Regions from separate parts of the Streptomyces sp. NPDC015130 genome, predicted to be linked through region 2. Evidence: riboswitches for the same ligand, from Rfam matches in the RefSeq annotation. Region 2 holds a riboswitch; each other region holds the start of a gene.
What was found. Region 2 has a riboswitch for cyclic di-AMP ahead of ACF08F_RS31645 (M23 family metallopeptidase). Riboswitches for the same ligand answer to the same signal wherever they lie in the genome.
Positions count from the first base shown of each region.

Region 1: linked by a shared signal. The riboswitch ahead of ACF08F_RS36315 (transglycosylase SLT domain-containing protein) and the one ahead of ACF08F_RS31645 (M23 family metallopeptidase) in region 2 are both predicted to bind cyclic di-AMP.
Region 3: linked by a shared signal. The riboswitch ahead of ACF08F_RS23930 (transglycosylase family protein) and the one ahead of ACF08F_RS31645 (M23 family metallopeptidase) in region 2 are both predicted to bind cyclic di-AMP.

Region 1 is NZ_JBIBVC010000028.1:47,766-51,574, forward strand. Features, by position in the region: gene ACF08F_RS36305 (phosphocholine-specific phospholipase C) at 1-617, shown strand, start outside; gene ACF08F_RS36310 (hypothetical protein) at 625-1,281, opposite strand; cyclic di-AMP (ydaO/yuaA leader) riboswitch at 1,648-1,831, shown strand; gene ACF08F_RS36315 (transglycosylase SLT domain-containing protein) at 1,836-2,738, shown strand; gene ACF08F_RS36320 (alpha/beta family hydrolase) at 2,920-3,809, opposite strand, start outside.
Region 2 is NZ_JBIBVC010000019.1:146,566-150,374, forward strand. Features, by position in the region: gene ACF08F_RS31640 (M16 family metallopeptidase) at 1-1,237, shown strand, start outside; cyclic di-AMP (ydaO/yuaA leader) riboswitch at 1,461-1,624, shown strand; gene ACF08F_RS31645 (M23 family metallopeptidase) at 1,637-2,419, shown strand; gene ACF08F_RS31650 (GntR family transcriptional regulator) at 2,671-3,354, shown strand; gene ACF08F_RS31655 (HPr family phosphocarrier protein) at 3,586-3,809, opposite strand, start outside.
Region 3 is NZ_JBIBVC010000011.1:222,079-225,887, reverse strand. Features, by position in the region: gene eno (phosphopyruvate hydratase) at 48-1,334, opposite strand; gene ACF08F_RS23930 (transglycosylase family protein) at 1,648-2,403, opposite strand; cyclic di-AMP (ydaO/yuaA leader) riboswitch at 2,407-2,580, opposite strand; gene ACF08F_RS23925 (transglycosylase family protein) at 2,839-3,809, opposite strand, start outside.

The DNA.
Region 1 (3,809 bases), on a different contig from region 2:
GCCGTCCGGCGCGCGCCCTGCCGTACCAGGTGAACGGCAATCTGGACCGGTTCGAGTTCGGCGCCGCCGGCAAGATCCTGGCCTGGTTCTCGATGACGAACCAGGGGGCGGAGGCCGAGCGGGCGGCGCACTTCTCGATCCACCCGCACCAGCACCGCGACACGGCCGCCTGGCAGTACACGGTCGACCCGGGCGGCACGGCCTCCGACTACTTCAACATCGGCCTCGGCTCGGGTTCCGGTAAGTACGACATCTCGATGATGGGCCCCAACCGCTTCCTGCGGCGGTTCATCGGCGACGCCTCGAAGGCGGGCAAGGCCGTGGAGGTCGCCGCCCGGTTCGCGCCCGAGTCGGGAACGGGCCGGACGGCCCTGTGGTTCAGGATGACCAACGCCTCGGCCGGACCGGTGACGTTCACGATCCGCTCGAACGCCTACCGCACGGACGGGCCGTGGACGTACACGGTCCCGGCGAACTCCAGCCGCGAGGACTTCTTCAACGCGGTGGCCCACAACAACGGCTGGTACGACTTCACGATCCTCGCCGACATCGACGGGACCTGGTCGCGCCGGTACACCGGCCACATCGAGACCGGGTCGCCGAGCGTCACCGGCTGACCGACGCTCACCGGCCGGCCTGCTCGGCGCGGCGGATCGTCGCGTCGAGCAGGCCCAGCGCCTCGGCGGCCGTCCGGCCCGGGGCCCGGTTCCAGGGACCGATCAGTTCGCGCCACCCCTGCGACCGCAGCTCGGCCATGATCCAGGCCGCCGCCTCGTTCATGGTGTCCGCGCTGCCGTAGCCGAGGCGGTGGGCGGCGAGGAGCGCGCCGCAGACGCAGCGCGCTCCCCGCACGTCGCGCAGCTTGTACGGGGCGTTCTGCCAGCCCCATTCGGTGAGCACCAGCCGCGCGTAGCCGAGGTGGACCGAGGGGCGCAGCTCGGGGCTGCCGATCCGGCGCCAGGCGTGCAGACGGTCCGGGAGCACGGCTCCGATCCGGCCGGGGAGCGTGCGTCCGGTGGGGGCCGGCGGCGGCAGCGCGTCAAGCGCGTCGGAGACGAGCCGGTCCACGGGCACGCTGAGCAGGGCCCTCCAGTCGGCGGGTGCGGGCCGGCCGGGTGCGGGCACAGGGGCGGCCTCCGGGACCGGAGCAGAGGCGGGTGCGGGGGCGGGTGCGGGGGTGGTCCAGTCCGTGACGATCCGCTGCCAGGTGGCGCTCTCGAAGAGAGCGGCGGCCTCGCGGTCGAGGGCGTCCGGGCTGAGCGGGGCGGAGGGGGTCGGCATGCGGATGACTCCTGTGTCGGGTGCCTCCATCTTTCAAGATGAATGTCTGGTTTGCGACTTTTGCGCACCCGACTCGCCCCCTTCCACCCCGACGCGGACGAACGGCTCACCGGGGCCAATTTCCACCCATTTACTTACCAACGGAATTACAGCCCATATTCGGACATTGCTCTCGTGGTGACGCGGTTCACTTTCCCCGGCCCCCGTCGGACGGCCGCACGCCCGCAGGCCGTACCGCACTTGGAAGTTCACCGGGGCCGCGGTCAGGTCGATCTTGAATTCTCCGAATTCGGAGATCCAATTCCATGAGCGGCCGAACTGATCCTCTTGTTATCCGCCGCAATGCTGGCCTACGGTCACCCCCATTCGAGCGGAACGCCTAATCCTGCCGCCGTTCGAAACACCTCCCTTTCACCCGACGGCAGGAGCGGGGGACCCACGAATTCGCCGGTCCGGATTCCGGAACGGCTCGGGGTGAAGCCGCGTGTGCGCGGCCGGACATCTCCCGTCCGAACCCGACAGCTCACCCCGCAGGCGCCGGAGAGGAATCCGTCATGCCTGCACACGGTAAGCACCGCCGCCCCCGACACCGCACCGTCTCCCGGGGCCTCGCCCTCGCCGGCACGGGCGGCGTCGCCCTGGCCCTTCCGCTGGTCATCCCCGCCACGGCCGGCGCCGAGACGGTCTCGGCCGCTCCGCAGGCCGTCGCGCAGCCCTTCGCCGCACAGCCCGTCGCCGCGCCGGCCGCCGCTCCCTCGGCCCCCGCAGCCGCGCGCACGTACACCGTGGTGAGCGGCGACTCGCTTTCCCTGATCGCCCAGAAGAAGGGAATTCAGGGCGGCTGGAAGTCTCTTTACCGGGTCAACAAGTCCGCCGTGGGTGACAATCCGTCACTCATTCACCCCGGTCTGGAACTGACGATTCGTCGGGATTCCGCGAAGTCCGCCCCCGCGCCCGCCGCCGCGCAGAAGAAGACCGCCCAGAAGACCGCGCCGAAGACCGCTCCGAAGAAGAGCTCCGCGTCGGCCGAACGGGCGAGCCGCTCCGAGCGCCGCGCCGCCGCCCCGGCCGCCGTCTCGGGTGCCTCCGCCGCCGCGCCCGCCGTCCAGGCCGCACCGGTCGCCGCCGCCCGGTACGCCGACAACCTCGACGGCTGGATCCGCGAGTCGCTGGACATCATGGCCCGCAACGGCATCCCCGGTTCGTACGACGGCATCCTCCGCAACGTGATGCGCGAGTCCTCCGGCAACCCGCTGGCCATCAACAACTGGGACTCCAACGCCGCGGCCGGCACCCCGTCGAAGGGCCTGCTCCAGGTGATCCAGCCGACCTTCGACGCCTATCACGTGCCGGGCACGTCCACGGACCTGTTCGACCCGGTCGCCAACATCACGGCCGCCTGCAACTACGCGGCGGACCGCTACGGCTCCATCGACAACGTCAACGGCCCCTACTAGGGCGTGTTGCGAAAGTAGCGCCGGCCGCCCGAAGGGCGGGCCCGACGGCGTCTGGTGCGTGCGATCGCAAGGCGGAGGGTCGCCCCGATACTGGATGTATCGGGGTGATCCCGACAACGCGGCGAGCGTGCGTGCCAGACGCCGTCGGGCAGGCGGGACTTTCGCAACACGCCCTAGGACGTCAACGGACCTCGCGACGCCCGAACCACTCGGCGAACCAGTCCGTGGCCAGCTCCGCCACCTCTTCCAGGGCCCCGGGCTCCTCGAAGAGGTGAGTGGCGCCGGCGACGAGGGTCAGCCGGTTCTCACAGCGCAGCAGGGCCTGCGCACGCTTGTTGAGGTCCAGGACGAGCGCGTCCCGGCCGCCCACCACGAGGAGGGTCGGGGCCCGCACCCGGGCCAGGTGCTCGCCCGCCAGGTCGGGCCGGCCGCCGCGCGAGACGACGGCGGCGACATCGGAGGCGGGATCGGCCGCCGCCCACAGGGCGGCGGCCGCGCCCGTGCTCGCCCCGAAGTAGCCGAGCGGCAGCGCGCCGCCCTCGGGACGTCCGGCCAGCCACTCCGTGGCGCTCGTCAGCCGTCCGGCGAGCAGCGGGGTGTCGAAGACGCGTGCCCGGTCGGTGGCCTCGGCCTCGGTCAGCAGGTCGAACAGCAGCGTCCCGAGCCCCGCCTGGTTCAGGGCATCCGCGACCGCGCGATTGCGCGGGCTGTGCCGGCTGCTGCCGCTCCCGTGGGCGAAGAGGACGATGCCGGTCGCGCCGTCGGGGACGGCGAGCCGCCCGGCGAGAGTGGCACCGGTCGCCGGGATGCGGACGTCCGTGTCCCGCACGACGGGGCCGCGCGCGGCCCGGCCGCGGGCGAGACAGTCGAGCACCTCCTCGTCGGACGTCTGCGTGAAGTCGCGGTAGAACTGGCCGATCGCGTAGAAGAAGTCGGGCTCACGGACGCTGACGGTCTCGTCGGCCTCTCCCCCGAGGCGGGCGTTCCAGCCGGGCGGGGCGACCGGGACGGCGAGGACGATCCGTGCGGCACCCTTGGCGCGGACCACCCGGCAGGCGGCCAGCGCCGTCG
Region 2 (3,809 bases):
GGAGCTCTTCCTGCCGGCCCCGCTGGACGCCGAGCCGGCCGGTCTCGACGGCGTCGCCACGATCATGGCCCGGGCCCTCTCCGAGGGCACGGACCAGCGCGACGCCGAGGAGTTCGCGGCCGAGCTGGAGCGCTGCGGTGCCACGCTCGACGCGCACGCGGACCACCCGGGCGTCCGGGTCTCCCTCGAGGTGCCCGTCTCCCGGCTGCCCAAGGCGCTCGGGCTGCTCTCCGAGGCGCTGATCGCCCCGGCGTTCCTGGAGACCGAGATCGAGCGCCTCGTGCGCAACCGCCTCGACGAGATCCCGCACGAGACGGCCAACCCGGCCCGCCGCGCCGCCAAGCAGCTCTCCAAGGAGCTCTTCCCGGCCGATTCGCGGATGTCCCGGCCGCGCCAGGGCACGGAGGAGACGGTCTCCGCGATCGACGCCGCCGCCGTGCGTGCCTTCTACGAGGCGTACGTCCGTCCCGGCACGGCCACCGCCGTGGTGGTGGGCGATCTGACGGGCGTCGACCTGGACAAGGTCCTCGCCGAGACGCTGGGCGCCTGGACCGGCGAGCCGGCCGAGACGCTCGCGATGCCGCCGATCACCGCCGACGACACCGGACGGGTCGTCATCGTGGACCGTCCCGGCGCGGTGCAGACCCAGTTGCTGATCGGCCGGATCGGTCCGGACCGCCACGACAGCGTCTGGGCGGCCCAGGTCCTCGGCACGTACTGCCTCGGCGGCACGCTGACCTCCCGCCTCGACCGGGTCCTGCGCGAGGAGAAGGGCTACACGTACGGCGTGCGGGCCTTCGGGCAGGTGCTCCGCTCCGACGCCGAGGGGAACGGCGCGTCGATGCTCGCCATCAGCGGCTCCGTCGACACCCCCAACACCGGCCCGGCACTTGACGACCTGTGGAAGGTGCTGCGGACGCTCGCCGCGGAGGGCCTCACGGACGCCGAGCGCGAGACGGCCGTGCAGAACCTGGTGGGCGTGGCACCGCTCAAGTACGAGACGGCCGCCTCGGTCGCCGGGACGCTCTCCGACCAGGTCGAGCAGCACCTCCCGGACGACTACCAGGCCCAGTTGTACGCGCGCCTCGCCGAGACGGGGACGGTCGAGGCGACCGCGGCCGTGGTCAGCGCCTTCCCCGTGGACCGGCTCGTCACCGTGCTCGTGGGCGACGCGGCGGAGATCGCCGAGCCCGTGCGGGCGCTCGGCATCGGTGAAGTCACCGTGGTGACCGGCTGATCGCACGCGCCGACCGCCGGGTCGCACATGCCGACCCGGCGACGGAAGGCCTCGACGTCACGGTTTCGTCGAGGCCTTCCCGTTTGTCCGGATTGCGGGCAAGGGTGGTCGTCTGCCCTGTGGCATGTCTTACAAACTGACGCGTCTGTTTGCCGATTGACAGACGATCCGCATAGCGTCGGTCCGTCTGTTCGTCAGTTGTACGCGCCGCACTCGCGGCAGCGGACAGTCATCGCCGAGTCCCCGTCAGGCGCGAGCCTGGGGAGCCGGGGACCCACACAGTCCCTGGGGTGAATCGGGCGCCTTCGTCTCGTACGGAGGGGCTCGTAGGAGACCTTCCTGCTCCGAACCCGTCAGCTAACCCGGTAGGCGAGAGGGAAGGAAAGGATCAGCCTCTACATGGCGTTCACCCGTGCCACCGGGAAGCATCGTGGTCCGAGCCGGATGGCGCGCCGCAGCGTGGGCATCGCCGGCGTCGCGACGCTCGCCACCACCGGCGTCATCGGAACCCTCGCCTCCCCGGCGCTCGCTGCCGACGCGGACAACCGCTCCGCCGAGGACACCGGCCGCATCAAGGTGATCACCGAGGACTCGATCGCGGACCGGATCGACGCCCAGGCCGCCGCCCAGGAGCAGGAGGCCTTCGAGGCCGTCGCCAAGGAGAAGGCCCAGGCGGAGGCCCGCGCCGAGGCGAAGCGCAAGGCCGAGGCCCGCGCCAAGGAGGTCCGCGAGGAGCGCGAGCGCGCCGCCCGCGAGGCCGAGCGCCGCCGCCTCAACTCCTTCCAGCTCCCCGTGGCCGGCTCGTACGTGACCACCGGCTACAAGACCGGCGGCTCGCTCTGGTCCTCCGGCAGCCACTCCGGCATCGACTTCCACGCCTCCTACGGCAGCTCGGTCGTCTCCGTCGGCTCCGGCACCGTCGTCGAGGCCGGCTGGGGCGGCGCGTACGGCAACAACATCGTCATCCGGATGAACGACGGCACGTACACCCAGTACGGTCACCTCTCGTCCATCGGGGTCTACGTCGGCCAGACCGTCGAGCCGGGTCAGCAGATAGGCGTCTCCGGCTCGTCCGGCAACTCGACCGGCCCGCACCTCCACTTCGAGGCACGCACGGGATCCGACTACGGCTCGGACCTGAACCCGATCTCCTACCTCCGCGCCCGCGGCGTCAGCCTCTGACACCACGTCGATCGCGTCGCAAAAGCCCCGGCTCGTACTGAGCCGGGGCTTTTTCGTCGACCGGGCGACCGAAATGTATGAGCCTGGATTCCATGCGGGCATCGGAAATTCCGGCCCGCTGCAATAGAGTCACGGAACAAGCTCGGAACAGGCTCGGAACGAGTACGGGACGAGCACACGAAGAGCACGGGACGGACGCAGAACAGGCGTCACCCGAATTGTCTCTCGCGGACCAAAGGCGGAGGTCGGACATGCGCGTTCCCGCGCAATCGGTGTGCACGGCGATCCGGGACGACATCGTCTCCGGTGTCTTCGAGCGGGGTGGGCGGCTGACCGAGGAGCAGCTCGCCCGTCGCTACGGGGTCTCCCGTGTCCCGGTCCGCGAGGCCCTGCGCACCCTGGAGTCCGAGGGTTTCGTCGTCACCCGCCGGCACGCCGGCGCCCATGTCGCCGAGCCCACCGAGCAGGAGGCGGCCGATCTCCTCGACATGCGGGCCCTGCTCGAACCGCTCGGCGCCGCCCGCGCCGCGCAGCGCCGCACCGAGGCCCATCTGAAGGTGCTGCGCGGCCTGGTCAGGCTGGGCCAGGAGCGGGCCAGGCGCGGCCAGGGGGAGGATCTGCGCTCGCTCGGCGGCTGGTTCCACGAGACGCTGGCACAGGCCTCCGGCAGCCCGGCTCTGACGGCCCTGCTCACCCAGCTCCGGCACAAGATCACCTGGATGTACGCCGTCGAGCAGCCGGCCCACCCCGTGGAGGCCTGGTCCGAGCACGGCGCCATCGTGGACGCCGTCGCGCGCGGCGACGCGGAGCGGGCCAGGGCGCTGACGGCGCTGCACGCGGAGCGCTCGCTGGCACTGCACCGGCTCAAAGGGTCGGAGCGCGGCCGTGTGAGGGTTTCGCAACATGTCGTCAACACGGCGAGCGGTCAGAATTAACGCGCGCACCGTATACAAAGAAGAGGAATTCGACGGAGCTGCTTCGCGCTGCCCGGAATTACGCGGAAGTCGGCCCGGGAAACGCAGGATCCGGAAACCGGGTCGAGATCCCTCGGGAATCCTCGGGAATCCGGTTCGGGAATCCGGCTCGGAAATCCGGCCCCGGAAACGCGAGAACCGCGGCCGCCGGGATTCCGGCAGCCGCGGTTCTCGTCGTACGGGAAGGCGGGGTCAGACGGTCTCGGGGAGCTCGTCGAGACCCTCGGCCACCAGCTTCGCGAGGCGGTCCAGCGCGGCCTCGGCGCCGTCGGCCTCGGAGGCCAGGACGATCTCCTCGCCGCCCTGCGCGCCCAGGCCGAGCACCGCGAGCATCGAGGCGGCGTTCACGGGGGTGCCGTCGGACTTGGCGATCGTCACCGGAACGCCGGAAGCCGTGGCGGCACGGACGAAGATGG
Region 3 (3,809 bases), on a different contig from region 2:
CGTACGGAAGCTGCCCTACGAGGCCGGTGCCGGCCCCTCGGGACTTGTCAGCCCTTGAAGCGCGGGAACGCGCTGCGGCCGGCGTAGACCGCGGCGTCGTCGAGGATCTCCTCGATGCGCAGGAGCTGGTTGTACTTGGCGACGCGGTCCGAGCGGGCCGGGGCGCCGGTCTTGATCTGGCCGCAGTTCACCGCGACGGCGAGGTCGGCGATGGTGACGTCCTCGGTCTCGCCGGAGCGGTGGGACATCATGCACTTGAAGCCGTTGCGCTGGGCCAGCTCGACGGCGTCCAGGGTCTCGGTCAGCGAGCCGATCTGGTTGACCTTGACCAGGAGGGCGTTCGCGGTGCCCTCCTCGATGCCGCGGGCGAGGCGCTCCGGGTTGGTGACGAAGAGGTCGTCGCCGACGATCTGGACCTTGGTGCCCAGCTTGTCGGTGAGGACCTTCCAGCCCGCCCAGTCGTCCTCGAACAGCGGGTCCTCGATGGAGACCATCGGGTACGCGGAGACGAGCTCCTCGTAGTACTCGGTCATCTCGGCGGCCGAGCGGGACTTGCCCTCGAACTCGTACGCGCCGTCCTTGTAGAACTCGGACGCGGCCACGTCGAGCGCGAGCGCGACGTCGGTGCCCGGGGTGTAGCCGGCCTCCTTGATGGCCTCGACGATGAGGTCCAGGGCGGCGCGGTTCGACTCCAGGTTCGGGGCGAAGCCGCCCTCGTCGCCGAGGCCGGTGGAGAGGCCCTTGCGCTTCAGCACGCCCTTCAGCGTGTGGTAGATCTCCGCACCCCAGCGAAGGGCCTCGGAGAAGGACTCCGCGCCGATCGGGGCGATCATGAACTCCTGGATGTCGACGTTGGAGTCCGCGTGCGACCCACCGTTGAGGATGTTCATCATCGGAACGGGCAGCAGGTGCGCGTTCGGGCCGCCGAGGTAGCGGAAGAGCGGGAGGTCGGAGGCCTCGGACGCGGCGTGCGCGACGGCCAGGGAGACACCGAGGATGGCGTTCGCGCCGAGCGAGCCCTTGTTCTCGGTGGCGTCCAGGTCGAACATGGCCTGGTCGATCAGGCGCTGCTCGGTGGCGTCGTAGCCGACGAGCTCCGGGCCGATCTGCTCGATGACGGCGAGGACGGCCTTCTCGACACCCTTGCCCAGGTAGCGGTTGGGGTCACCGTCGCGAAGCTCGATGGCCTCGAACGCACCGGTGGAGGCGCCGGACGGAACGGCAGCACGGCCGGTGCTGCCGTCGTCGAGGCCGACCTCGACCTCGACCGTGGGGTTGCCTCGGGAGTCCAGGATTTCCCGGGCTACGACGACGTCGATGGACGGCACGAGCATCTCCTTCTGGGATGTGACGCTGAATGTGACGCAAGGTCGGTACAGGGTCGATCGGCCTTGCGGCAAGAGCCTAACCGGCGCGGGGGCCCGGGTCGGCCGCGCGCCCGCCCCCTGGGACGAAAAAGGACCCAAGGGCATGCAATAAGGGACGAAGGGCCCCAGATCTACTGGACAGTAACCATGAGGTCGCCCCGGCCGGATGCGCGGAACCCCGGTCCGGCGCGCACGGGGGAGGGCACGCCGGACCGGGGTGGTCACCGCGGGAGGGTCGTCGGGGTCGGACGAGCCGCCGGACTCGTCGGACCCGTCAGGGTCACTTCAGGTGGAGCTGCTGGCCGACGTAGATGAGGTCGGCGTTCTCGACGACGTCCTGGTTCAGCTCGAAGAGCTCGGCCCAGCCGCCCTCGACGCCGTGCGCCTCGGCGATCTTGCCGAGGGTGTCGCCGGCGACGACCTTGTACTCGCCGTCGCCCTTCTTGACGACCTTGCCGGCCGGGGTGGTGACGGTCTTCTGCGCGGCGGCCTTCGGCGCGGCGTACTGCTGCGCCTTCTTCGGGGCCTGGCGCTGCTCGCTGCGGCTGGTCGGCTGCTCGGCCTTCCGCTCCGGGCGCGGCTGGGTCTGCTGCGACTGCTGCTGCACGCTCTTCTTCGGCGCGCTCTGCTTCGGCGCGCTCTCGGCGGCGCCGCCGTCGTAGGAGGCACGGGAGAGGCCCACGCCACAGCTCGGCCAGGCACCCTTGCCCTGGCCCGCGAGGACCTTCTCGGCAATGGTGATCTGCTGGGACTTCGTGGCCTGGTTGGCGGTCGCGGCGTACGCGGTGCCGCCGTACGCGGCCCAGGTGGAGGCGGAGAACTGCAGGCCGCCGTAGTAGCCGTTGCCGGTGTTGATGGACCAGTTGCCGCCGGACTCGCACTGGGCGACGCGGTCCCACTCGGAGGCCGTGGCGGCCGAGGCGGTGCCCGCGGTCATCAGCGGGGCGGCCACGGCGACACCGGTGACGCCGACGATCGTGGCGACCTGGGTGGCCTTGGAGGGACGACGGTGTTTGCCCTTGCCGGAAAACAGCATGGAGATTCTCCTCACCGACGCCTGTGAGGTGAGCTGTCGGGTTCGGGCCGGAAAGTTGCCCGGCCGCGTGTCCTAGCACGCGGCTTCACCCCAAGCCGGTCTTCGGCCGTCTGTCTCAACGGCCGGGACCGGCACTTACCTTGGGTCCCCCACTCCTGCCTTCGGCGCTTTCGCGACGACTGTTCCCATCGGCCGACGGCAGGATTCGGCGTTTCGGTCGACGGGGCCCGCGGTGGCGAGCGGTGACGACCGTAGACACAGACCCGCCGGAAGTTCAAAGAGGCGTAATGCGGAAATTCCGCCCTTACTTGCCTTCCGGCGGGGTGTGTTTGTGCAGGTGGGAGGTGACGGGAGCGAAGTTCGCGGACGTGACACGCCAGTTGGGGCGAAGAGACCCATGTCTCACTTGCCCAGAACCGGACATAAGCCCTCGAACTACTTCGCCGCCTCCTCCGAACCGACCGTCAGGTCAAGGCTCTGACCAGGGACGATGAGGTCCGGATCGGTGCCCACCGTCCCGCGGTTGGCGTCGTAGAGGGCGTTCCAGCCGCCGGGGAGTTCGTTCTCCTGTGCGATCTCGGACAGGTTGTCACCCGGCTGCACGGTGTACGCGTCCGAAGTGTCCTGACTGTCCGTTGCGCCCGAATCCTTCGTCGCGTCAGCCGTGGGCTTCGCCGCGGGGGTTTCCGCCAGCTTGTCCTTCGGTGAAGCGTGTCGACCGGATTCGACCGGAGTGTCCGTTGCGCCGGTTTCCTCCGGAGCTGCTTCACCCCGGTGCTTGCCGGTGCCGGGCGTGGCCGACGAGGCGTCACCCTTCGGCGTCTCGGGCGATTCGGGCGTAAGGGACGTGTCGGGCGTGGTCGGGGTGCCCGGGGTGGTCGGCGTGCCCGGCACGGAGGGGTCGCCGGGTGCGCTCGGAGAGGTCGAGCCGTCGGGGGTCGTCCCCGTCGACGGCGCGGTCGGGCTCACCGGCGCGGCGGAGTCCGCGGGGGTGGTGGGCGCGACGGGAGCCTCAGAGGCCTCACGGGGCGCCTCGGTGCCCTCGGAAGCCCGCGTGGGCGCGGCGGACCGCTCGGCGGCCTTCTCGGCCGCCTTCTCGGTGGCGGCCTGCGAGGGCGCGACCGGGGTGCCAGCGGTCCGGTTCGACTCCGCGACCGGTCCCGTGGGCTCCTGCGGGCCGGTGGCCGGGCCCGGGTCGACCCCGGTCGCCTTGCCGTCCTTGGTCAGACCGGCGATGGGCGCGCAGGTGGCCCAGTCCTTGCCGCCGGCCGCGAACGCCTTGTCGGCGATCGCGATCTGCTGGGCGCGGCTGGCCAGATCGGGGCTGGGCGCGTAGTCGAGACCACCGTTCCGCTCCCAGCTCTCCTGGGTGAACTGGAGGCCGCCGTACATGCCGTTGCCGAAGT